Regions from separate parts of the Brevibacillus sp. LEMMJ03 genome, predicted to be linked through region 1. Evidence: predicted binding sites of a transcription regulator. Region 1 holds the regulator's gene; each other region holds the start of a gene.
What was found. Region 1 encodes LexA, which represses DNA repair genes until DNA is damaged. Its sites were predicted from a motif close to CGAACATATGTTCG; they were not measured.

Region 1 (7,194 bases):
CGGCAAATCAATAGGGAAAATCGGCTCCAGACGAAAAAAACGTGCAGCGCGATGGACGCATGCTGCACGTTTCTGCCGTTACGCCGTCAAGACCGATTCGATGATCTCCAGCGTCTTGACGATGTCTTGGTCGCCGATATGGCGGTGGGTGGTGAAGCGGACCACGTATTCGTCGAAATCGACGGCCCGCACGCCCCGTTCGGCGAGGCGGGCCAAAAATTGCTCGGCGGTCAGTCCGGCCGATTCCGTGCGGACCAGGACGATGTTGGTCTCCACCGGCTCCACGTGCAGGCCGAGCTTGCGCAGCCCTTCCGCCAGCATGCGTGCCCGGGCGTGGTCCTCCTGGAGCCGCTCCGTCATCTCCGTCAACGCGAGAATCCCCGGCGCGGCCAGGTAGCCCGCCTGCCGCAGGCCGCCGCCCAGCTTTTTGCGCCACCAGCGGGCCTCTTCGATGAATGCCCGATCGCCGGCCAGAATGGAACCGACGGGGGCGCTCAGTCCCTTGGACAAACAGACGGTGACCGAATCGGTATGGCGGGTAAACTCCGTCACATCCCGTCCCAACGCAACGGCTGCGTTGAACAGGCGGGCTCCGTCAAGGTGAACGGCTGCCCCGTGTCGTTTGGCCGTTTCGTATACGGCCTCCATCTGTTCCGGCGCAACCACGGCGCCGCCAGCCCGGTTGTGCGTATTTTCCATGCACACCAGCCTGGTTCGCGGAAAGTGAATGTCGGCACCGCGGATGGCACGGGCCACGTCGGCCGCCTGCAGCGCGCCGCGAACCCCCGCCAGTGTCCGCGTCTGCACGCCGGCCAGCGCCGCCACCGCTCCCCCTTCGTAGTAAAAGATGTGGGAATTGGCCTCCATGATCACTTCGTCCCCGCTGACGCAGTGGGTCAGCACCGCCACCTGGTTTCCCTGGGTGCCGCTGGTGACGAACAGCGCCGCTTCCTTCCCCAGTCGTTCCGCGGCGATGCTCTCCAGCCTGTTGACGGTCGGGTCCTCCCCGTACACGTCGTCTCCCACTTCCGCCTCCGCCATCGCGCGAATCATCGCTTCCGTCGGTTTGGTCACCGTGTCACTTCGCAAATCAATGGTCATGCAGATTCCTCTCCTCTCTTCCTTCCATTTTAACACTTTGCGCATTGCACATCGATTTTCCTGTTTGGTAAGATGGAGAGGACACTTTTTTAATAGTAAGGAGACTGCCCCGCATGAATGTAAAAATCACCCGCAACGCCGCGAAGCAACTGAAAGCCGTGCTGGACCAGGAAGAAGACAAGGAGCTGAAACTGCGCGTCTACGTCACGCATAAGCACAGCGACCACGCCCACTACGGCCTGGCGCTGGACAAGCCCGGTGCCGACGACGCGGTCGTCTCCACTGACAAGGAGATCGACGTGATCGTCAGCAAGGACGAGCCTCTGCTGGACGGCGTGGTCATTGACTACCTGTACCTGCCGGAAGAAGGCTACGTCATCACCAATCCGTCCAAAGGCAATCACGGGGATCACTGATTCCAATGAAAAAGCTCTCTGCGCGACATCCTTCGCAGAGAGCTTCTTTCTTTTTTGAACAAAGCGTCCTCTATGATCTTCCGTACAACAACTCGTCGGGAACATCCCGCAGCAGCGGGGTCATCCGCCCCGCTTCGTGCAGCATCAACAGGCGGTGAACGGGACGGGTCATCGCCACGTACAGCAGCTTGGCGTCCCACTCGCTGTCCGTGTATCGCTCCACATCCAGCAGGATCACCGCGTCAAACTGCAGCCCTTTGGTCAAATACGCCGGCATGACCGTCACGCCGCCGGGGAACCGGCTGTCTTTGGAGCCGAGCAGGACCAGCTCGCTGATCGCGCCGCGCAGCGCCTTGTACGCCTGTTTGCTCTCTTCGGCCGTCCTGGCGACGATGGCGACGGTCTGAAAGCCTTCTTCCTGCAGCTCCCGGACGAGCCGCGCCGTTTGTTCCCACTTTTCGGCCGGAGCCGCGTACGACAGCATCTTCGGCTTTTCCCCGTGCCGCAGCACCGGCTTGGCCATCACCGACTCGGGCAGGCGAATCCTGCGCAGCACCTCGTTGGCGCAGCGCATGATCTCAATCGTGGAACGATAGCTTTGCGCCAGCGTGTAGTACGCGGCGGCAGGCTGGCCGAAGACGCCGCCCGTCAATTCGTCCCACGACTGCAGGCCCCGGTAGGCGTGGATGCCCTGCGCGATGTCGCCCACCACGGTCAAGGACTGGCGCTTCGTCACCAGGGCGATCACGGCGATCTCCAAGGCGCTGAGATCCTGCGCCTCGTCCACCACCGTATGGTCGAACTGCTCCGCCTGTTCGAGCCCGTCCACCAGATGGCGCAGGTACAACAGCGGCGCCACGTCTTCCGGCTCGATCCGCTCTTCGGCAAACAGCACCGCCGACGATCGGCAGACGTCCGCAATCACGCTATCCTCCACGTCATCCGGCGCCAGGCGTCTGAGCAGCGTCTCATCCGTGATCAGCTTCCGGTACGCCGCAAAGACATCCACCTGCGGGAAGGACGACAAGTACTTCTCCAGGATCTGTTCCATCATCCGCTCAAACTTTGTCAGTCCCTGTTTGTCCAGATCGATCCGCATCGTTCGCAGATGGGCAAACAGTTGTTTGTTCATCTCCTGCTTCAGATGCTTGCGCAGCGCCTCGAGACGCTTTCGATAGGGCAGATGGCCGAACTGGCCGGTAAACAGTTCCCGGATCGTCTCCCCGCTGATGGAAAAGACCTGTTGGGTCCGGCTGTAGACAAAGCTCAGCTTTTTAAAAGGGATGTCCGTCTCCGCCAGGTAGCGCAGATAGCTGTCCAAGGCAGCCTTGCAGGCGAGCGAGCCTTTGAACCGCAGGCGGTTTTGCGTCATCTCCCGTTCCCGCCGGTCCTGTCCTTCCTCGAAAAACAGGCGCAGCAGCTTCTGCGGGTCGGTGATGCGCCAGCCTTTGGGCAGAAGCGGCTTGACCAGCTTGGCCGCCCAGTCCAAAAACGTGGCCTGCTGGACGTCATCCACACCCAGTTCCGGAAGCACGTCCGATATGTAGTTGAGAAACAGGCGGTTCGGCGCAAACACCATGAATTTTTTCGACATCATCGAGTCCTGGTAGTTGTAAATCAGGTAGGAGAGGCGGTGCAGCGCGATGGTGGTCTTCCCGCTCCCGGCCACCCCCTGGACGACGATGGGACGGTCTTTGTCCGCCCGAATGATGTCGTTTTGTTCGGACTGGATGGTCGCCACGATGTCCTTCAGCCGACTGTCGTTTGTCTGGTTCAGATTGGCGGCGAGAAACTCATCGATAAACCCTTCCTGGAGAAACTCGTCGGGATGGCCCATTTCCCGGTGGATCGTCTCCTTGACCGCCCCGTCGTAGATTCCGGTAATCTTCCCCTTTTCGATGGCAAAGTTCCGCTTCAGGCGAACTTCTCCGCGGACGATGCCCTTGTCGGTCCGGTAGAAGGCGTCCTTGCTCTCGCCGCTGTAGTAGAGGCCGGCAATCGGAGCACGCCAGTCCACGACCAGCGCATCAAACGTATCGCTCCGGACGATCCCGCGCTTGCCAATATAGACGATGTCCAGCTCGTACGTCTCGTCCTTGAGAAAGTCCACCCGGCCGAAGTACGGTTTGTCCTTCCCTTGGTCTTCCAGATACCGCAGTTCCTTGGCCTTTTTGTAAGCGACCACCTGCTTCACGTAGTCGTCGGTCACTTCCCGAACTTCTTCGCGCAGCATCTCGATCTCCCGTTCGATGGCGGACACCGTTTCATCCAGCCGTTTTTGTTCCCGTTCGTAATCCGGATGCCGAATCGTCACGTCCATACTCCTTTCGCTTCGAACGCGGCTGGCTCAGCCCACATGCCGGCCCAGCCAGACCCCGGCTCCGCAGGCCAACAGGCCAATGCCTACGCTGAGCAGCACATACGCCAATCCGCGTCCGATGTTCCCGTCTCCGAAAAAGGTGACCACCTCCAGAGAAAAGGTGGAAAAGGTCGTAAAGCCGCCCAACAGCCCGGTGGTGAAGAGCAGGTACAGCTCCGGTGAGAGAAACCCCCGCTCCTTTCCCCAGGCGTACAAGAGCCCGATGCAAAACGAACCCACAACGTTGGCCGCCCACGTACCTGCCGGCCAGCCCGGCTGGTTCATCACCAAGCCCAATCCGTACCGCATGATTGATCCCACGGCGCCGCCCACTGCGACAACCAGCCACGACATGCGCATTCCTCCCTGTTCGGCCCATTTCGTCGTAGAAAAAGACATCCAAGCGTCATGCGTGGATGCCTTCCTGTGCCAGTACACGTTATCTTAATGTTTGGGACCGTTGTCTTCAAGATCTTCCACATAGCGGATCGATTCCAGGTTGGCCCGCAGGGACGCCTTGACAGCATCGATGTACTTGCGCCGCAGCGCCTGCTGCTCCTGTTTTTCTTCGTCGGTCAGGCCCTCTTCGCGGGATTTCTTGGCCAACTCGTTGATCCGTTTGATTTCCGCGTCGGTTACCACAGCCTCTCCCCCTACTCTCGGTAATGCCGCTCTATTATAACACATCGGCGGCACAACGCAAACGAAAGGAAATACTTGGGCCTGCTCCGCTGCCTGCGCTGCCGTCTACTCTCCGACGGGAACAGCCAGGCGCTGTCCGGGGTAAATGTTGGAGTTGTCCAGCCGGTTCATCTTTTTGATCGCGTACACCAGTTCACGCACTTCCATGCCGGCTTCGTCCTGGTACTGGACGGCAATTTTCCACAAGCTGTCCCCCGGCTGAACCGTCACTTCCTTCACGGGAACGACCGACGCCGACTCCGATGCGAACACAAGTTCTGTCAAGAAGTAAAAAAAGAGAGAGAATACCACGAAAAACACCAATGCTTGACCGCGTGTCACACCGATGCGGCTGCGGCGCTCCGGTTTTTTGGCAAAGCGGTTGTGTGCGGAAATTGCATGCATGATACCATCCCCCTGCAAACATACGTTCTATCGTCTTGTTCTCATCATAATGCGAACATGTGTTTTGTGTCAAGTTGAAATCGAACTTATGTTTGTCGAACGCAAGATCCCATGGTATAATATAGAAAACATGTTCGAGAAAACAGGGGTGTGGTCCATGTCCAAGCTATCCAATAGACAACAAGCCATTATCGACTTCATTCGCAAGGAAGTCCGCGACAAGGGGTATCCTCCGTCCGTTCGGGAAATCGGCGAGGCCGTCGGGCTGGCCTCCAGCTCCACCGTCCACGGTCACCTGGCCCGGCTGGAAAAGAAGGGGCTGATCCGGCGCGATCCCACCAAGCCGCGCGCGATTGAGCTGTTGACCGATGGCGACCGCTACCAGGAGGACTTCGAAGAATCCGTCGTTCGTGTGCCCGTCATCGGGAAGGTAACGGCAGGGCAGCCGATTACGGCGGTGGAACACGTCGAGGATTACTTTCCCCTGCCGGAGCACATCGTCACCTCGGACAAGGTGTACATGCTCCGCGTGTCGGGCGACAGCATGATCGAGGCGGGCATCCTCGACGGCGACTACGTCATCGTGCGCCAGCAAAACGTGGCCAACAACGGCGACATCGTCGTGGCCATGACCGATGAGGACGAAGCCACCGTCAAGCGCTTCTTCAAGGAAAAAAACCACTTCCGCCTGCAGCCGGAAAACTCCACGATGGAACCGATCATTCTGGACTCGGTCACGATTCTGGGGAAAGTGATCGGGGTGTACCGGTTGATTCACTAGCAAAAGGAGGAGCCCGTATCTTTCCCGACCGTAGGCGAAAGATACGGGCTCCTTTCTGTGTATCGTCGCGGTCAGACCGGAACGATCCGGGGCAGGGGTTGCATCCCGCTGCCCATTCGATTCACGGGCCTACAAGGCGGCGATGAAGAACCAAATGATCATCACGATTTGCAGGACGACCTTGACGACCGCGCTGCCGAGAAATCCGACAAGCGATCCCACGCCCGCCTTAACCGCCCGCTCGAGCGGTTGGTTGGAGACGAACAGCTCCACCAGCACCACAAACAGGAACGGCAGGATCAGCATCCCGAACGGCGGAAACAGGAAAATCCCGAGAAAAATGCCGACCGCCGCGGCAATCGACGACCACTTGGAACCGCCGTACCGCTTCACGAAGTACATGTTGGTCAGCAAATCGGCTCCGTACAGCAGCACGCTCAGCACCGCCATCCCCCACCAGAACGACGCCGGCAGCCCGGCTCCCGGTTCGGCGAGGACAAAGTGGTACAGCAGGAACCCTGCCCACAGCAATATCGTATCCGGCAAAACCGGCAGAAAAATACCGGCGATGCTTGCGACAAACAACGCCACGATGACGATCCACAGCAGTATCTCCATCGGGTACACTCCTTTCTGTAAGGATATACGGATCAGGGCGCCATCCGTTGCATCATTCTTTTCATCCTTGTCCACATTTTTGCCTGATCAGCCCCGTCCGAACCCCGGCGGTACGGGCGGACGGCGCTGACAGAATCCAATTACGACGGCCGGGGGCATGACCGCGTCCTGTTTGTCAAAACGCTTCCCCCGCAGGAGGAAGACTGAGGTGAACAACTGGCACGACCTCACGTATCTGCAAGCGGGAACCCCCCGACAGCGCGCCGCCTGGGAGGCCATCCACCGCTTGGGCATCATGGAGCGGCTTCAGGCATACCAGCCGGTGCTGGCGGGAACGATTCCGCTGGACATCGACGTGGCGGACAGCGATTTGGACGTGATCTGCTGCGCGAGCGATTTGGACGCATTCGATCGCTTCGTTCGCGATGCGTTTGGCCGGCAGGACGGCTTTTCCCAGCAACGCTGTGACGTCAACGGCGTGCCGTCCAGCGTCACTTCCTTTTGGCACGGCGGATTTGCGTTCGAACTGTTCGCCCAGCCCGTACCCGCCGATCGGCAAAACGCCTACCGCCACATGGTGATGGAGGCCCGCCTGCTGGCCCTCTCCGGCGAACAGGCCAGAGAGGGTATCCGGGAGCTGAAGCGGAACGGAATGAAAACGGAGCCTGCGTTCGCCCGCTATTTCGGCATTCCCGGCGACGATCCCTATCAAGCCCTGCTGGAGTGGGAACGGTACAGCGACGCGGAGCTGGCGGAACTCATACAAAAAAGAACCTGATGACTGGTCATATCCCCGTCAAGTAGACAGTAAAAAAAGAGGAATCACCTAAGCG
Region 2 (7,194 bases), on a different contig from region 1:
ACAAACTTTCCGGCTCCGTACGCGAACCGGCCGTGGACAATGGCGGCCGGGATCGGAGCGTTCGTCTCCCTGTCGACGACCCGCAGGCTGACCTTGGCGCTGGTGCCGGTATGGGTGATCTCCATGCCGCGCACGACCATCGGCGCGAGCGGCGTGTCGCCGGTGACGGCCGACGTTTCGTCCGAGGCGGGGCCCTGGTTGCCCCTCACGTCGACGGCGGCCACCTTGTAGTAGTAGGTGGTGTTGGGCAACAGCCCCGTATCGGAGAAGAGGAGGCCTCTCGTACTGCCCGCCAGGTTGGACTCGTCGGGTTCAAACCCGCTGTCGGTACTGCGGTAGACGTAGTATTCCTCCACTTCCGTGTTGTCAAAGGCGCGGCCAAAGGTGACGTCGATCCGCTGGTGATCAAACGCGGCGGCGGTCGGCCGGACGCTCACAGCGGAAGGCGGGCTGTCGTCGGCCGGCGGCTCCCACGTGATCCGGTCCGGCCCCCAGTCGGAGGGGAGCTGGCGCAGCGGATCGTAGTGGTGCATGGCGATGCCGGCGAAAGCCGGATCGCTCCCGACTGCCGCGTACACTTTGTCCAGTTCGCTTTCCATGTGCGTGCGCCCTTCTTCGCGGAAGGTGATCGTCTCGGGATCGCCCCCGTCGGCGATGTCCAGCGTCTCCACCGCGATCACGACGGACCCGGGCTTGCCAATGGCATTGGCGTAGGCCAGTTCTCCCAGCGCTCCCTGAATGATGCCGGCCGATCCGTCGGCCGTGTCCCGGTAGTCCATGATGGCAACGTAGTCGCTGATGTTCTGGACGTGTTCGGACAGCCATGTCGCCGTTCCCCTCCAGGGGATGTTCTGCGCTTGGGCGGCTGAATCGTACCATCTGGGGATCACGGTGCCAAACGGCAGGTTGATCCCGGCAGCGTCTCTTCGCTGAATCATCTTGGAGAGACCGTCCAGGTACTGAATCTGGACGGAAGGCTGGGCGGTTTTGAAATCGGGCAGAATGTATGGCTCGATGTCCACGTTGACGCCGTCAAAGCGTTCGTCGGGAGCGGCGGAGAGGTTGTAGTTGATCACGTCTTCCATCGTGCGGACGGCGATCTCGTGGTAGCGGCTGTACGCGCCCATGTAGGGCAGGATCGTTCCGCCCGCGATGGTCGCGTGCACCTTGTACCCCCTGGAGTGGGCCCAGGAGACGAACGCCCGCACCTTCTCGGGCGCTTCCCGCATCACGTGCGTTCCGTACAATTGGTCGATGCCGAGGTAAAACGTCGTGACGGGATCCGACTGGAAGGTGGCGGTGTCCTGCGCCAGGGCGTCCAGCACCTCCTTGGAGCCGTCGTTGTAAAACAGGTTGTACGACGCTTTTTCCCAGATCCAGATGGCCCGGTCCTGCGGTTCCACGGTGACGGGTTCGGCTGCGGCGCCGCCAAGGCGGACGTACGTGGTCAGGCTGGTGCCGACATTTCCCCGGCGGTCGCTGGCCCGCGCTTCGATCCGGCTCGTTCCGGAGGCTCCGGCCGGCGGCTTCCAGAGGTACTTGTAGCGGCCGCTGGAACCGTCTGCCTTGGCCTTGAGCCATCTCCCTCCGTCGATCCTCACTTCCACGGAGGAGAGCGGGTTTTTCGCCTGCACCGACATTTCGATCATCACCGCCCCGTCCACCTGTGTGCCATCCGCCGGGCTGTCGATGGTGACGACCGGTTTGCTGGCCGCGGGATTCTCCACCTGCAGCGTGACAAATGGGGACCAGACCCCGTAGCGGGTCCCCGCGTCCCAGCCTTTCACGGCGATCTCGACGGGTCCGTCGTACCGGCTGGCGTCGATGTCGCAGTACCACGTGCCGGATCCGTCTCCGTCAGGATCGTCCGTGTGAACGTCTGCGAGTGTCTCGGCGTTGATCACGAGCATTAGCTCGTACGACCGTGATAGGTAAGGGTGCGTCCTCGCCTGCGCGGGGCGCGCATCGTGCGGATCCCCTTTTCCCCCACGTCACACCGTGCATGCGGCTTTCACCGCACACGGCGTTCCGCCATGTTCTCCCCAGCGGAGCGCATGGCTATGCCCCTTCGCTCCACAGGCATTACCCTGCTTCCTCGCTACTACGGGCTGCTGTCCTTCGGATGCAACGGCCATTTCCTGCCGTTTCGAAGCATCGCGGTTTGCCCCGCTTGGCATCTTCGTCCGAAGTTCCGACGTTCCCTGTACCCTAGCCTTGCATCTGCTGCCGTAGCCCTCCTCTCTGACCCGTCAGCCGTTCACCCGCCCGCAGTCGGAAGGGCGGGGGAACTCCATTCCCTTACCGGAGTGGAACAGAAGGAACGCGGACGAAGTTCCTTCCGCGACTGCCCCGCGCAACGCGGGGAGGAGGGGATCGACATGTCCCCGCCGGACGGGTCGTTCTTCCGAGGATTCGTGCCAACGCCGAGGCGTTCTCCTGGGCATAGCAGCTTTATGGCCCCCCGGCACCTTTGTCCGAAGCAAAGACGCCGCGCTTCACCGAGCTTCATACGCGTCCGAGGCAAATCGGCCGCGCATGTCGGAGGATCAGGCAGGAATGCCGACTTTCATTCCGGGCGGGCGCTTCCCCCGCCGAATCGGATACAGAGTTAGACTCCCGAAGCGGGGAGCCCCCTGGTTTTGCCGCCCATTTCTAAGCGGATTGTCCAGGAACGTCGCGCACCGTCCACGTATGTGCCGGACACCCGGATGGTTCCCGCTTTGATTTGATCTCCGTTCGCGTGCGAGTCGATCGTGATCGAGGCTTGGGCATGAGCGGGCGGAGGAGCGCTGAAAAAGGGAAACAAGGCCAACAGGGAAACGAGAAAAACACGGGCGAAAGGAGGCAAACCTGCGGTCATCCTGATGTGTCGCAACGTCATGTCAACTCCTTTCTGGATGTGCTGCGCGACCAAGGACGGGCCAAAGCCAAAGCCTTGATCGTTACCAACATTGTAATGTTTCAGAACGATTTTCAGTACGGCTTTTCACGTCTCTTTTGCGCGTGTAATTCCCGTTTGTCCCGTTTGTCCGGCAAGGAGCGAAGGGCGGATGATGGTTTCGGGGTCCTGGCCGCTTCGCATGCTTGATCAGGCAGGGAAAAGGCGGATGGCTGCTTCCCAGCGTCAGTCCCTGTACTCGGACGAAAGCATCGACAGGACGAGCAGCGACTCGTACCGTTCGCCGGTTTTCAGGCATTCCCGCAGTTTGCCTTCGATGACAAATCCCTCGGACAGGTACAGGTTCAGGGCCCGTTCGTTTTCCTCCTTCACGTCCAGCCAGAGGCGGTGAGCCTGCTGTTCCTCAAACGCCCAGCGCTTGACCTGCCGCAGGACCCGGCGGCCGTATCCTTTCCCTTTCGCGGAGATCGTAATGCGCATCAGCTCGATGCTGCCGTGCGGGTTGGTCAGCCCGGCGATGATAACGTAGCCGACCGCTCTGCCGCTCTCCGTTTCCTCCACGATCAGGTGGCGGATGTCTGGATGGGCGAGGGCCTGCCGGTGCCGTTCCTCCGTCCATGGAAGGAGAAACGGGCGATTTTCCGCCGCGTGTTCGGTCTCGTACACAAACGGTATGTCGGCCGGACGGGTTGGCCGAAGCTGAACGCTCATGGGCGATTCTCCTTTCTGATCGGTCGGGGTTTCCACCGGCTCGCTGCAGCGTGGGGGCATTCGGGATCGGATACGCATGCCGGATCGTGTTCGCCTCGGGCGAAGGGGTTCCGTCCCGCGCCGCCCGCCGCCTGCTCCTGGGGCGCCTTTTACAGCCGTGTGGACGAAGCTATCCTCTCGGCTTCCTGCTTATCGGGATTCTCTGCCGGTCGCCGTCCTCCCTGCCGTTCGGCAGAAAGCGGAAGAAAAAATTACCAGCGCCTTTTTTGCAAGCAGGGAGTATAAAAGCGAACATCTGTTTGCTATACTAAGAACAGATTTAAGATGAGAACAAATGTTCCTGTTGGGGGATGAACATCATGACCAAGGACAGCAAGCGGATCATCTTCCTGGCTGACATGCAGAGCTTTTACGCCAGTATTGAAAAGGCGGCCCATCCGCAGCTGCGGGACAAACCGGTCGTCGTGGCCGGCGATCCCGAACGGCGCAGCGGTGTGGTTCTGGCCGCCTGCCCGATTGCCAAGTCGTACGGTGTCACCACGGCGGAGGCGCTGTGGCAGGCGCAGCAAAAGTGCCGGCATCTGGTGGTCGTTCGCCCGCGGATGGAGACGTACCTCCGCGTCTCCGTGCAGATTACCCGCATCTTTGAGTCGTTTACCGATCTGGTGGAGCCGTATTCCATCGACGAGCAGTTTCTGGACGTGACGGGAAGCGTCCGGCTGTTCGGCGACCCCTGGCGGATCGCCGAGGAAATCCGCCGCCGCGTCCGGCTGGAGACGGGGATCAACTCCCGGATCGGCATCGGGGAGAACAAGGTGCTCGCCAAGATGGCCTGCGACAACTTCGCCAAAAAACGGGAGGAGGGGATCTTTTGGCTGAAGCGGGAAGAGCTGGCCGACACGCTCTGGAAGCTGCCGATCGAAAAGCTGTTCGGGGTGGGCTCGCGGATGAAGCGCCATTTTCACCGCATGGGCATCTACCAGATCGGGCAGCTCGCCCGCATGTCTCCGGCGGTGCTCGCCCGCCGCTGGGGCGTAAACGGCGAGGTGCTTTGGCGCACGGCTCACGGCCTGGACAATTCGCCGGTGTCGCTTCAGACCCACGAGACGCAAAAGGGCATCGGCCATCACATGACGCTGCCGCGCGACTATCACACCGCCGCCGAGATCAAGGTGGTGCTCCTGGAGCTGTGCGAGGAGGTATGCCGCCGGGCGCGGAGCAAGCGGCTGATGGGATCGGTCGTCTCGGTCGGATGCCGCGGGGCCGATTTTGATGCCCCTGCCGGCTTTGGGCGGCAGTTGAAGCTGCCGGAGCCGACCCATGACGCGATGACGCTGTACGAAGCGGCCTGCCGCCTGTTTGACCGGCACTGGCAGCAGACGCCGGTGCGCAGCGTCGGTGTCAGCCTGGAACAGTTGGTGCCCGACAATGTGGTTCAGCTCAACCTGTTTACCGACACGCACAGGCAGCGTTCGCTCGCCCGCGCCATGGACGACATCCGCGCCCGCTACGGACAGGATGCCATTTTGCGGGCCGTTTCCCTGCTGGGAGCGGGGCAGGCGCGGGAGCGTGCCCGCAAGATCGGGGGGCACTACAAGTGACGGAGCGGGACGGGCAGGCGGCGGAGGGAGAACAGGAGCTGCTGCGCCTGTACATCCTGTTCGGTTTGCTGTTTCGCGCCGCCATGGCGGATTGGGGGCGGGTGCGGCAGGTTCCCTTGAAGCTGTCGTACCACTGGTTTTTCGAGGAACTGTCCCGCTGGGCGGAGCGGCAGCATCACAGACTGCGCCGCCATTTGCGGCAGCGGGGATGCGTCCTGCTGAGCGCCCGCCGGGAGCGAGGCGTCTACGTGGTGCAGTACCGGCAGCGCGGGTACGTGCGGGAGGCGGTCTACTCCATTGAGGTGCTGCGCGCCGAATGCCAGGAACTGGCCCGGCTGTGGATCATGCGGCAGCAAGCCCCCCGCCAGGACCCGGGCGCGATGGTGCCGGAACGTCATGCGCGGCGGATCGGCCGCGAAGAAGGAGAGAAGGCAACATGAGGGAAAAACGCGTGTCGAAGAAGGACAATTTGTTTGCGGCCAGCCGTTTTGTGCTGCCCGAGCATCGGGAGATGTACCTGCGGATCAAGGCGGAAGAGCGACGCTACATCCCCCCGGAACTGGACGAGGAACAACTGGCGGCCGTGAGCGAGCGGATCTGGGAAGCGATCCAGACGGGCGGCGTCGTGAGCCTGACCTACTACGACGGTGAGGCGGCCCGCCGCCTGAGCGGCCGGGTGGTTCACATCGATCCGGCCAGCCGGCAGTTGAAGCTGAAGAGCGGGGAGAAGACGCTGCGGATTCCGTTTGCCCGCCTGCTGGACGCGGAACTGACAGCAATCTCCTGAGCGGAGGGGACATGGCCGGCCGGCTGGCGGGGCACCCTTTGGATAAAACCAAAGGAGGCATTCAGCGTGAACCAACGCATCAGGCCGATTGTGATCGCAGCAGCCCTCGCCTTCGCAGCGGGCTGTACGGCTCCCCAGGCCGGGGAGCGTACACCGCCGCCCCGGGTGCAGAGCGCGCCGGCTCCGGAACAATCCCCGTACGCAGGGGCATCTCCTGCCGCTCCCCAGCCTCCCCGGCCGTCCAACATGATCCTCGATGTCCCGATCATCAGCCAAAAGCCGGAGCTGAAGAACGGCTGTGAGGTGACCAGCCTGGCGATGCTGCTGCGGTATGCCGGCCGCGATGTGGATAAACTGACACTGGCCCGCCAGGTGAAAAAGGACCCCGAGCCGCTGGTGCAGAAAAACGGCGACATCAAGGAATGGGGCGATCCCAACAAAGGATTCGTCGGGGATATGACCGGCAAACGAAAGGGATTTGCGGTCTACAACAAGCCCCTGGAAGAACTGCTGCGCCGCTACATGGGAGAACGGACGGTGAACTTGACGGGGCGGACCTATCAGGCGCTGCTGGACAGCGTGGCTGCGAGGCGGCCGGTGGTCATATGGACGACCGGCGATTTTACCCTGCCGACCGAATGGGAGAGATGGCACAAGGACGGCAGGCCAATCGCCGCCCCTTTTGACGAACATGTCGTGCTGTTGGTCGGCTATGACCAGCGGTACGCTTACGTCAACGATCCGCTGTCCGGCGACAAGCAGCGGCGCGTCTCCCACCAGGCCCTGAAAAGAAGCTGGGAAGCCCTGGGGAGACAGGCCATTACCTATCGCTAGCAGCACGGGCAGCCAGGAAAAGGCAAGCCGCAAAAAACAGCGTGGCACGGTGAAATGCCGTGCGCGGTGGTGACGTGCTGTTCCTGAAACGGTAGGCGGGGAAAATCAGCATTTTTTCGCTGTTTTTTGCGCGAAATGCTTTTTGCCAGAACAGGACGTTTCAGAGTATCGTTAGGATATCTTTCCGATCAAGACCTGATGCGTACGTTAAAGGAGATTGTACATGTTAGCACAAGAAATGGGTGTCATTTTTACCAGGCACGCGGAGCAGATGACCGCCAAACGCTGGACGGAGTTCATTCAGCAGTTGGAGAACAAGGGACTGTACGTGGTCATCGAAACGGACACGAACGGGCGGGTCA
Region 3 (7,194 bases), on a different contig from region 1:
GACGTGGTGTTGATCAGCAGCGTGGCGTCGGCAATCGCCGCTTTTCCGTCCGTCGGATCGATCACCGAGGTGGGCACGATCGTTCCCACGTGTTCCGCCAGGAGCGCCGCTCGTTCCCGCGAGCGGTTGATGATCCGGATCTCGCGAACGCCCTGTTCGGCCAGGGTGAAGGCGACGGCGCGGGCCGCTCCCCCGGCCCCCATCATGGTGACAACCTGCTCGCGCAAGTCAATCCCCGTCTCCTCCACCAGGGAACGGACGTAGCCCGTGCCGTCGGTGTTGTAGCCGATCAGGCGGCCGTCCCGGTTGACGACGGTGTTCACCGCGCCGATCCGCTGGGCCAGGGGATCGATCTCGTCCAGCATCGGCATGATCGCCACCTTGTGGGGAATGGTCACGTTGACCCCTTTGATCCCCAGCGCGCGAATGCCGGCCACCGCTTCCTCCAAGCGCTCCGGTTCCACATCAAAAGCGGCGTAGGCAAAATTCAGCCCCTTTTCGGAAAAGGCGGCGTTGTGCATCAGCGGCGATTGCGAATGCGAAACCGGATGGCCCAACAGGCCAACCAACTGTGTTTTGCTCGTGATCATGCGGATCTCCTTCCCCTCTGCTGCTCTTTCTGTAGCATATGACAGGGCAGGCGGCAGGCGAAAAACCGCCGCCGCTTCAAATCAGGCCTTTTCTCATCCCGACGCTGACGCCCTTGGGCGCGTGCACGACGACGTGCGCCTCGTGCTTGCCCCGCAGGCTGACCCAGCCCAATCCGGAAATGACGATGTCCGTCGCGCCCGCAGGCGGGATCTTGAACGTATGCTTGACAAAGGGGGGCAGCGCCTGGGCCGCCTCCGCTCCCGTGGGCGGAGCAAGCAGTTCCCCGTGGTGCTTGGCCATGACCTCGTCGGCATTCTCCAGCTTGGTGCGGTGAATGTACAGGTTGTTGGCCACGTAGACGACGAACGGCTGGTGCTGGCCGCGGACAAAATCGATGCGGGCCAGTCCTCCCAAAAACAGCGTCTGTCTGTCGTTCAACTGGTAGACCTTGGGGTTGATCCGCGCCGTGGGCGTAATCCTGCGCAGGTCCTGCGGCGACACCATGTGGCCGATCTGGTCGCGGTTGATGATCCCGGGCGTGTCGTAGATGGAGCGGCCGTCTTCCAGCGGAATTTCGATCTTGTCCAGCGTCGTGCCGGGGAACGGTGACGTGGTGATTTCCAAGTCGGCCGAACCGTAGTCGTGCAGAATGCGGTTGATCAAGGTCGACTTGCCGACGTTGGTGACCCCGACGATGTAGACGTCCCGCCCGCGCCGCAACTCGCCGATCCGCGCCAGGAGCTCGTCGATGTTGACGCCTTTTTGCGCGCTGACCAGGATGACGTCCGCCGGGCGCAGTCCGCGCTCTTTCGCCTCGTGCTGCATCCAGTTGCGGACGCGGTTCAGGTTGATGTTTTTGGGCAGCAAATCCACTTTGTTGCCGACCAGCAAAATGGGGTTCTTGCCGACAAAACGGGGCAGGCCCCTCAGCCACGACCCCTGGAAGTCGAAGATGTCGACCACCATCACCACGAGGCTGTCGGTCGCGCCGATGCCGTGCAGAATCCGCAAGAAGTCGTCGTCCTCCATGCTGACCGGCGCCACTTCATTGTAGTGCTTGATCCGGAAACAGCGCTGGCAGATGACGGTTTCCCGGGCGAGGGCCGACGCCGGCGCGTACCCCGGCCGTTTCGGGTCCTCCGTCTGAATGGCCACGCCGCAGCCTGCGCACGTCCCCGGCGTTTGTTCGTTCACGATTTTGTCTTCCACGTAATCATTCCTTTCCTGCGCATCAAGTATAACGCCACCCGTTCCATCCGGCGGTTGATCCGCGTCCAAAACCCGTCCGTCTCGGCAACGGGGACGACAAGAATGGTATGAAAACCGAGCCGGTTGCCTCCCAGCACGTCGGTAAACAACTGGTCGCCGATCACAACCGTCTCCGCGATCGTCACGTTCATGTCCCGGACCGCCTGCAAAAAGGCGCGGCGGGACGGCTTGCGCGCCGCGCAGATGAACCGGACCCCCAACGGGGCGCAGAAGCGGTCCACCCTGTCCTGATTGTTGTTGGACACGACCGTCACCTGGATGCCTGCCTCATTCAGCCGTTTCAGCCAGGCTTCTACCTCGGGGGTGGCGTGCGGCCTGTCCCACTCCACCAGGGTGTTGTCCAGGTCGGTAATGACCGCGCGTATGTGTCTTTTCCGCAGTTGATCTATGTCAATATGATGGATGGACTCCACAAACTGGTCCGGCATCAGCTTCTCCAGAAACACGGGGCACCTCCAACACGGCCTGACGAGAACCGCGATTTCGGCACCTACTATACCACACTCCGCCACCGGCTTGCAAAAGTTTCAATCCGCGTCCGAAAACAATCCGCGAGGCAGCGCGGCGTCACCGCCCGAGACGGAGAATTCCCGATTCCGCTTCCACCGCTTCCTCCATGCTCTTCCATGAAAACAGCGTCAACTGCTCGTACCGCTGTTCCGCCGGCGGCGCAAAGTTGGAGAAGCCGACGCCGACGAGGCGCACCCCCGGGGAGTAGTCGAACGCGTCCAGCAGCTCTTCCAGCAGTTCGGCCCAGTTTGCGCCGGGGGCGGCCTTGCGCTGTTTGGTCCTGAGGGTGAAGTCGGCGTATTTGATTTTCAGCGTCAGGGTTTGCGGGACGACTCCCTCCCGCCTCACATCCTGCTCCGCCTCCGCCAGCAGGGAAGCGGCCACGGGAGCGACCGCCTCGCGGTCGTGCAGGTCAAACGGCAGCGTCGTCTCGCGGCTCAGCGATTTGGGAGCCCGCTCCGTCACGATTTCCCGGTCGTCCACGCCCCGGGCCCGGTAGTACAGCGCCTGCCCGAACTTGCCGAACAACTGCACCACTTCGTCCAGGGAAAGCCGCCAAAAGTCTTCCACGGTGTGAATGCCCTTTCTCGTCAGCAGCTCCTGCGATTTTTTGCCCACTCCGTGCAGCGTCCCGACGGGCAGCGGCCGCAGCACCTCCAGCGCCTGATCCGGCCGGATGACGACAAAGGCGTCCGGCTTTTTCAAATCGCTGGCGATCTTGGCGAGGGACATGTTGTAGGAGAGGCCGACGCTGCAGGTCAACCCGGTTTCACTCTGAATCCGCCGCTTGATCTCCCGGGCGACGGGAACGGCGTTGTCGTAGCCGGAGACGTCCAGGTACGCCTCATCCAGTCCCACGGTTTGATAGCGATCCGTATAGGCGGCAAACACCTCGCGGATCTCCGCCGATTTTTCCGCGTAGCGCTCGTAGCGAACCGGCAGAAACACGCCGTGCGGACATTTTTTGCGGGCCAGCGCCATCGGCATCGCGGACCGCACCCCGTATTTTCGCGCTTCATAGCTGCAGGTGGACACCACGCCGCGGTTTCCCGTGCCGCCGACGATCACCGGCCGGCCGCGCAGTTCCGGGTGATCCAACTGTTCCACACTGGCAAAAAACGCGTCAATGTCCAGATGCAGGATCTTCTTCACGGGAGATACCACCAAACATACATTCTCATATCGCTATTATCGTCCTTTTTCCAGCCGGATGCAAGATACAGCCGCCTGCCGCGGACGGATGCCGCCGCCGTTTTGACGAAAAAACCGCCCTTCCCGAGAGAAGAGCGGTTTGCGTTTTTGTTTTTCTATCTTCCGCAATGCCTGCAGCGGCTGACGCCTTACCGGGCCAGCGCCTTCACCTGACGCGCCTTGTTGACGAACGCTTCCGCCAGCTTCAGCATCGTGTCGTCGTGCGCCCACATGCGCTCCGGATGCCACTGCACGCCCACGTGCAGCCCGTCGAGGCTTTCAATCGCCTCAATCACCCCGTCAGCGGCCACCCCTGTCACCTTGAACCCGGGGGCCACGTCTTTCACCGCCTGATGATGCGACGTATTGACGAGGATTTCCGTCTTGCCCAATGCTTCCGCCACAAACCCCGGCTGAAGCGTGACCTTGTGCGCTCCGTATTGGCGCGAACCTTTTTGCGCGTGTTGAAAGGCACCCGGCACCTGGCTCGGGATGTCCTGGATCAGCGTGCCGCCGCACGCCACGTTCAGGATCTGCATGCCGCGGCAGATGCCGAGAATCGGCTTCTTCAGCTCCAGAGCCAGTTTGATCACCGCCAGCTCCGCCAGGTCCCGTTCGTACTCCACTTCCCCCAGCCCCTGCAGCGGCTCTTCGCCGTACAGATGGGGGGCGGGATCGTCTCCGCCGGTGAGGATCAGGCCGTCCAGCGATTCCACCATCGCGCGGAACGGCGCGTCCGGGACCGTCATCAGCGGCAGGATGAACGGAATCCCGCCTGTGCGGGCCACCCCGTCCACATAGCCGGAACCCACGTAGAAGAACTGGTCGAGGTTGTTGTTGGGAAAGTACATTTTGGTACACGCTACGCCAATGATCGGACGCACGAGCGGTCACTCCTTGTTATTTCTTTTCGTTGGATGCGTATTTGAAGTCGATGAAGCCGAGCGGGTCGACCACGACGTCTTTTACCGTGTCCTGCTTCACCCACGCGTAGGTGAAGTAGTAAATCGGCATCGCCGGCATTTCGTCCATGACGATGGCGTCCGCCTTTTTCAGGATTTCGTTGCGCTTCGCCGGGTCTGCTTCTTTTGCCGACTGGTCCAGCAGGGCGAGGAATTCCTTGTTTTCCCACTTGGACGTGTTCAGCCCGCCCTTGAAGACCTCGAAGAAGTTGATCGGGTCGTTGAAGTCGCCAATCCAGCTTGCCCGGCCGATTTGGAAGTTGCCCGCCTTCATCTGCTCGCGGTGAACCTTGTTTTCCTTGTTGACCAGTTTGACTTCGATGCCGAACGCCTTTCTCCACTGGTCTTGAATGACGGTCGCGATGCGCTGGTTCACTTCCGTCGTGTTGTACGACAGCGTGATCTCCGGCAGTTTGGAGATGCCCAGTTCCTTCATCCCTTCCGCGAGCAGCTTTTTCGCGGTTTCCACGTCGCCGTCCTTGAAGTAGCCGTCCGGATTGAACGCCATCGTCGGCGGCAGGATGCCGAGCGCCGGCGTGCTCTTGTACGGCACGACATTCTCGGAGATTTCCTTGCGGTTAACCGCGTACGCGAAGGCTTGGCGGATCTTCTTGTTGGAGAACGGAGGCTGGGTCGTATTGAAAACGTACCAGTACGTACCGGCGGTCGCCTGGGTTTGCATTTTGCCCGAGTCCTTCAACGCATCCAGCGCGTCAAGCGGCAAGTCGCCCAGCGGCGAGCCCGCCCAATCCAGATCGCCTTTCTCGAACATGGACAGCTCGGTGTTGGCGTCTTCGATCATGTTGATCGTCAGCTTGGACAGCTTGACGGCATCCTTGTCCCAGTACGACTCGTTTTTCTCCAGTTCGATGACCGACTTGTGCTCCCACTTTTTCAGTACGAACGGACCGTTCCCCACGTACGTGTCGGGGCTGCCCGCCCAGTTTTTGTTGGCTTCCACCACTTTCTTGTTGACGGGGAAGTAGGTGACGGAGGCGACCAACTGCGGGAAAAACGGCGCCGGGTTTTCCAGCGTGACGACCAGCGTCTTGTCGTCCGTTGCCTTTACCCCCACGTCTTCCGCCTTGGCCTTGCCCGCATTGTACGCCTGCCCGTTTTTCAGATAGTAGAGCTGGTACGCGTAGCCCGATGCCGTTTCCGGGTTGAGCACCCGTTTCCAGGCGTATTCAAAGTCGTGAGCCGTGACCGGATCGCCGTTGGACCACTTGCTGTCGCGCAGATGGAACGTGTAGGTCAGTCCGTCCGGAGACACTTCGTACTTCTCGGCGACTGCTTCCTTGAGCTGGCCGTTTGCGTCGAGGCGCAGCAGACCGTCAAACGCCGCGCGGGCCACTGACATGGACGGAATGTCTTCCGCCAGTCCCGGGTCAATCGTGCTGGGGTCACCCGTATTCAGGTTAACGCGCAGTTCCTGCGCGGCTGCCTGCTGCCCCTGCGCGGCTGGCGTATCCGCAGGTTTGGCCGCGTCTTGCGGGCCATTCCCTCCACAGCCGGCAAAAGCGAGGCTGGACAGAAGAACAGCGCAAAGAGACAGTCTCTGAAGTGCTTTCATAAAATCCCCCTCGTGTAACTTTTTTTCTTGATTGTTCCAAGCATGATTAAATAATATTATCTTATGAAAATTTTGTCTATACCAATGTAAAACGCGAAAGGAGATGGCTGCGGTGCTGTCTGCCCTCGGACCTTCAATTGGAAAATTAATGGAAGAAACCGGCGGCCAATGGGGCATTTACCTGGAGGATGTGCGGACCGGGGAACGGCTCGGCTTTGCCGAACATCAGCGCTTCTACGCCGCCAGCCTGATCAAGGTGCCGATCATGACGGCGGTGTTTGCCGAAGCGTACGCCGGCAGACTGGCCCTGTCAGACAAGCTCCGGCTGCGGCGGGAGGATCAGGTGGGCGGAGACGGCGTGCTGCAGCACTTGACGCCGGGCACCGAACTGACCGTCTACGACGCCGTGACGCTGATGATCATTCAGAGCGACAACACGGCGACCAACATGCTGATCGACCTGGTCGGCACGGACGCCATCCGCGCCGCCATGAGCCGTACGGAGATGGTCAACAGTTCGTTTTACAACAAGCTGATGATTGTCCCGGCGGAGCCGGAGGGCTACAACGAAGTGACCGCCGCCGACATGGGCAGCCATTTCCGCTGTCTGGCGACGGGAAAAGCGATCTCGTACAACAGCTGCCTGCACATGATCAACATTCTCAAGCGGCAGCAGCACCGCGACCGGATCCCGTGCCGCCTGCCCAATCCGGAAGGCGATGTCATCGGCATGCTGCCCAAGTGGGAGCTGGCGAACAAGACCGGAACGGTGACCAACATCACGCATGACGCCGGCATCTTGTACGTGGGCGGGCACGCCGTTACCATCTGTACCCTGTCCAGGGACGTGGACGCCAAAGCGGCCGGCGAGATGATGGGACGGATCGGACGGATGGTGTACGACCTGTACGCGGGCCGCTCCTGACCAAAACCCGTGGTCAGCGGCAGCCCGGCACGAATCGCTCTCTTGCGGACGTGCCTTTGACTTGTGTTTGCTCTCAGGATACTCGAACCACCCAACCGCACAGGCAGGTGCCGCGCAGACAAAAACGGGCGTCCTCCCCCAACCGGGAAGGACGCCCTGATTTTGCGTGGCGT

Region 2: a site for LexA is predicted at 3,899-3,912, ahead of FOI68_RS12185 (DNA polymerase IV). Genes of this name have one in related genera too.
Region 3: a site for LexA is predicted at 3,535-3,548, ahead of FOI68_RS08460 (DNA polymerase IV). Genes of this name have one in related genera too.

Annotation. Positions count from the first base shown of each region.
Region 1 is NZ_VKJN01000010.1:182,900-190,093, forward strand. Features, by position in the region: gene ltaE (low-specificity L-threonine aldolase) at 79-1,101, opposite strand; gene FOI68_RS14595 (HesB/IscA family protein) at 1,215-1,517, shown strand; gene FOI68_RS14600 (HelD family protein) at 1,588-3,831, opposite strand; gene crcB (fluoride efflux transporter CrcB) at 3,865-4,230, opposite strand; gene FOI68_RS14610 (DUF896 domain-containing protein) at 4,321-4,518, opposite strand; gene yneA (cell division suppressor protein YneA) at 4,624-4,962, opposite strand; gene lexA (transcriptional repressor LexA) at 5,120-5,743, shown strand; gene FOI68_RS14625 (DUF456 domain-containing protein) at 5,873-6,361, opposite strand; gene FOI68_RS14630 (DUF4269 domain-containing protein) at 6,570-7,139, shown strand.
Region 2 is NZ_VKJN01000008.1:121,666-128,859, reverse strand. Features, by position in the region: gene FOI68_RS12200 (cadherin-like beta sandwich domain-containing protein) at 1-1,904, opposite strand, end outside; gene FOI68_RS12195 (hypothetical protein) at 2,771-3,088, shown strand; gene FOI68_RS12190 (GNAT family N-acetyltransferase) at 3,125-3,610, opposite strand; gene FOI68_RS12185 (DNA polymerase IV) at 3,970-5,211, shown strand; gene FOI68_RS12180 (YhjD family protein) at 5,208-5,651, shown strand; gene FOI68_RS12175 (YolD-like family protein) at 5,648-5,998, shown strand; gene FOI68_RS12170 (C39 family peptidase) at 6,065-6,832, shown strand; gene FOI68_RS12165 (hypothetical protein) at 7,056-7,194, shown strand, end outside.
Region 3 is NZ_VKJN01000005.1:87,310-94,503, forward strand. Features, by position in the region: gene FOI68_RS08445 (shikimate dehydrogenase) at 1-590, opposite strand, end outside; gene yqeH (ribosome biogenesis GTPase YqeH) at 667-1,785, opposite strand; gene FOI68_RS08455 (YqeG family HAD IIIA-type phosphatase) at 1,782-2,306, opposite strand; gene FOI68_RS08460 (DNA polymerase IV) at 2,428-3,522, opposite strand; gene FOI68_RS08465 (gamma-glutamyl-gamma-aminobutyrate hydrolase family protein) at 3,711-4,445, opposite strand; gene FOI68_RS08470 (peptide ABC transporter substrate-binding protein) at 4,462-6,096, opposite strand; gene FOI68_RS08475 (serine hydrolase) at 6,200-7,021, shown strand.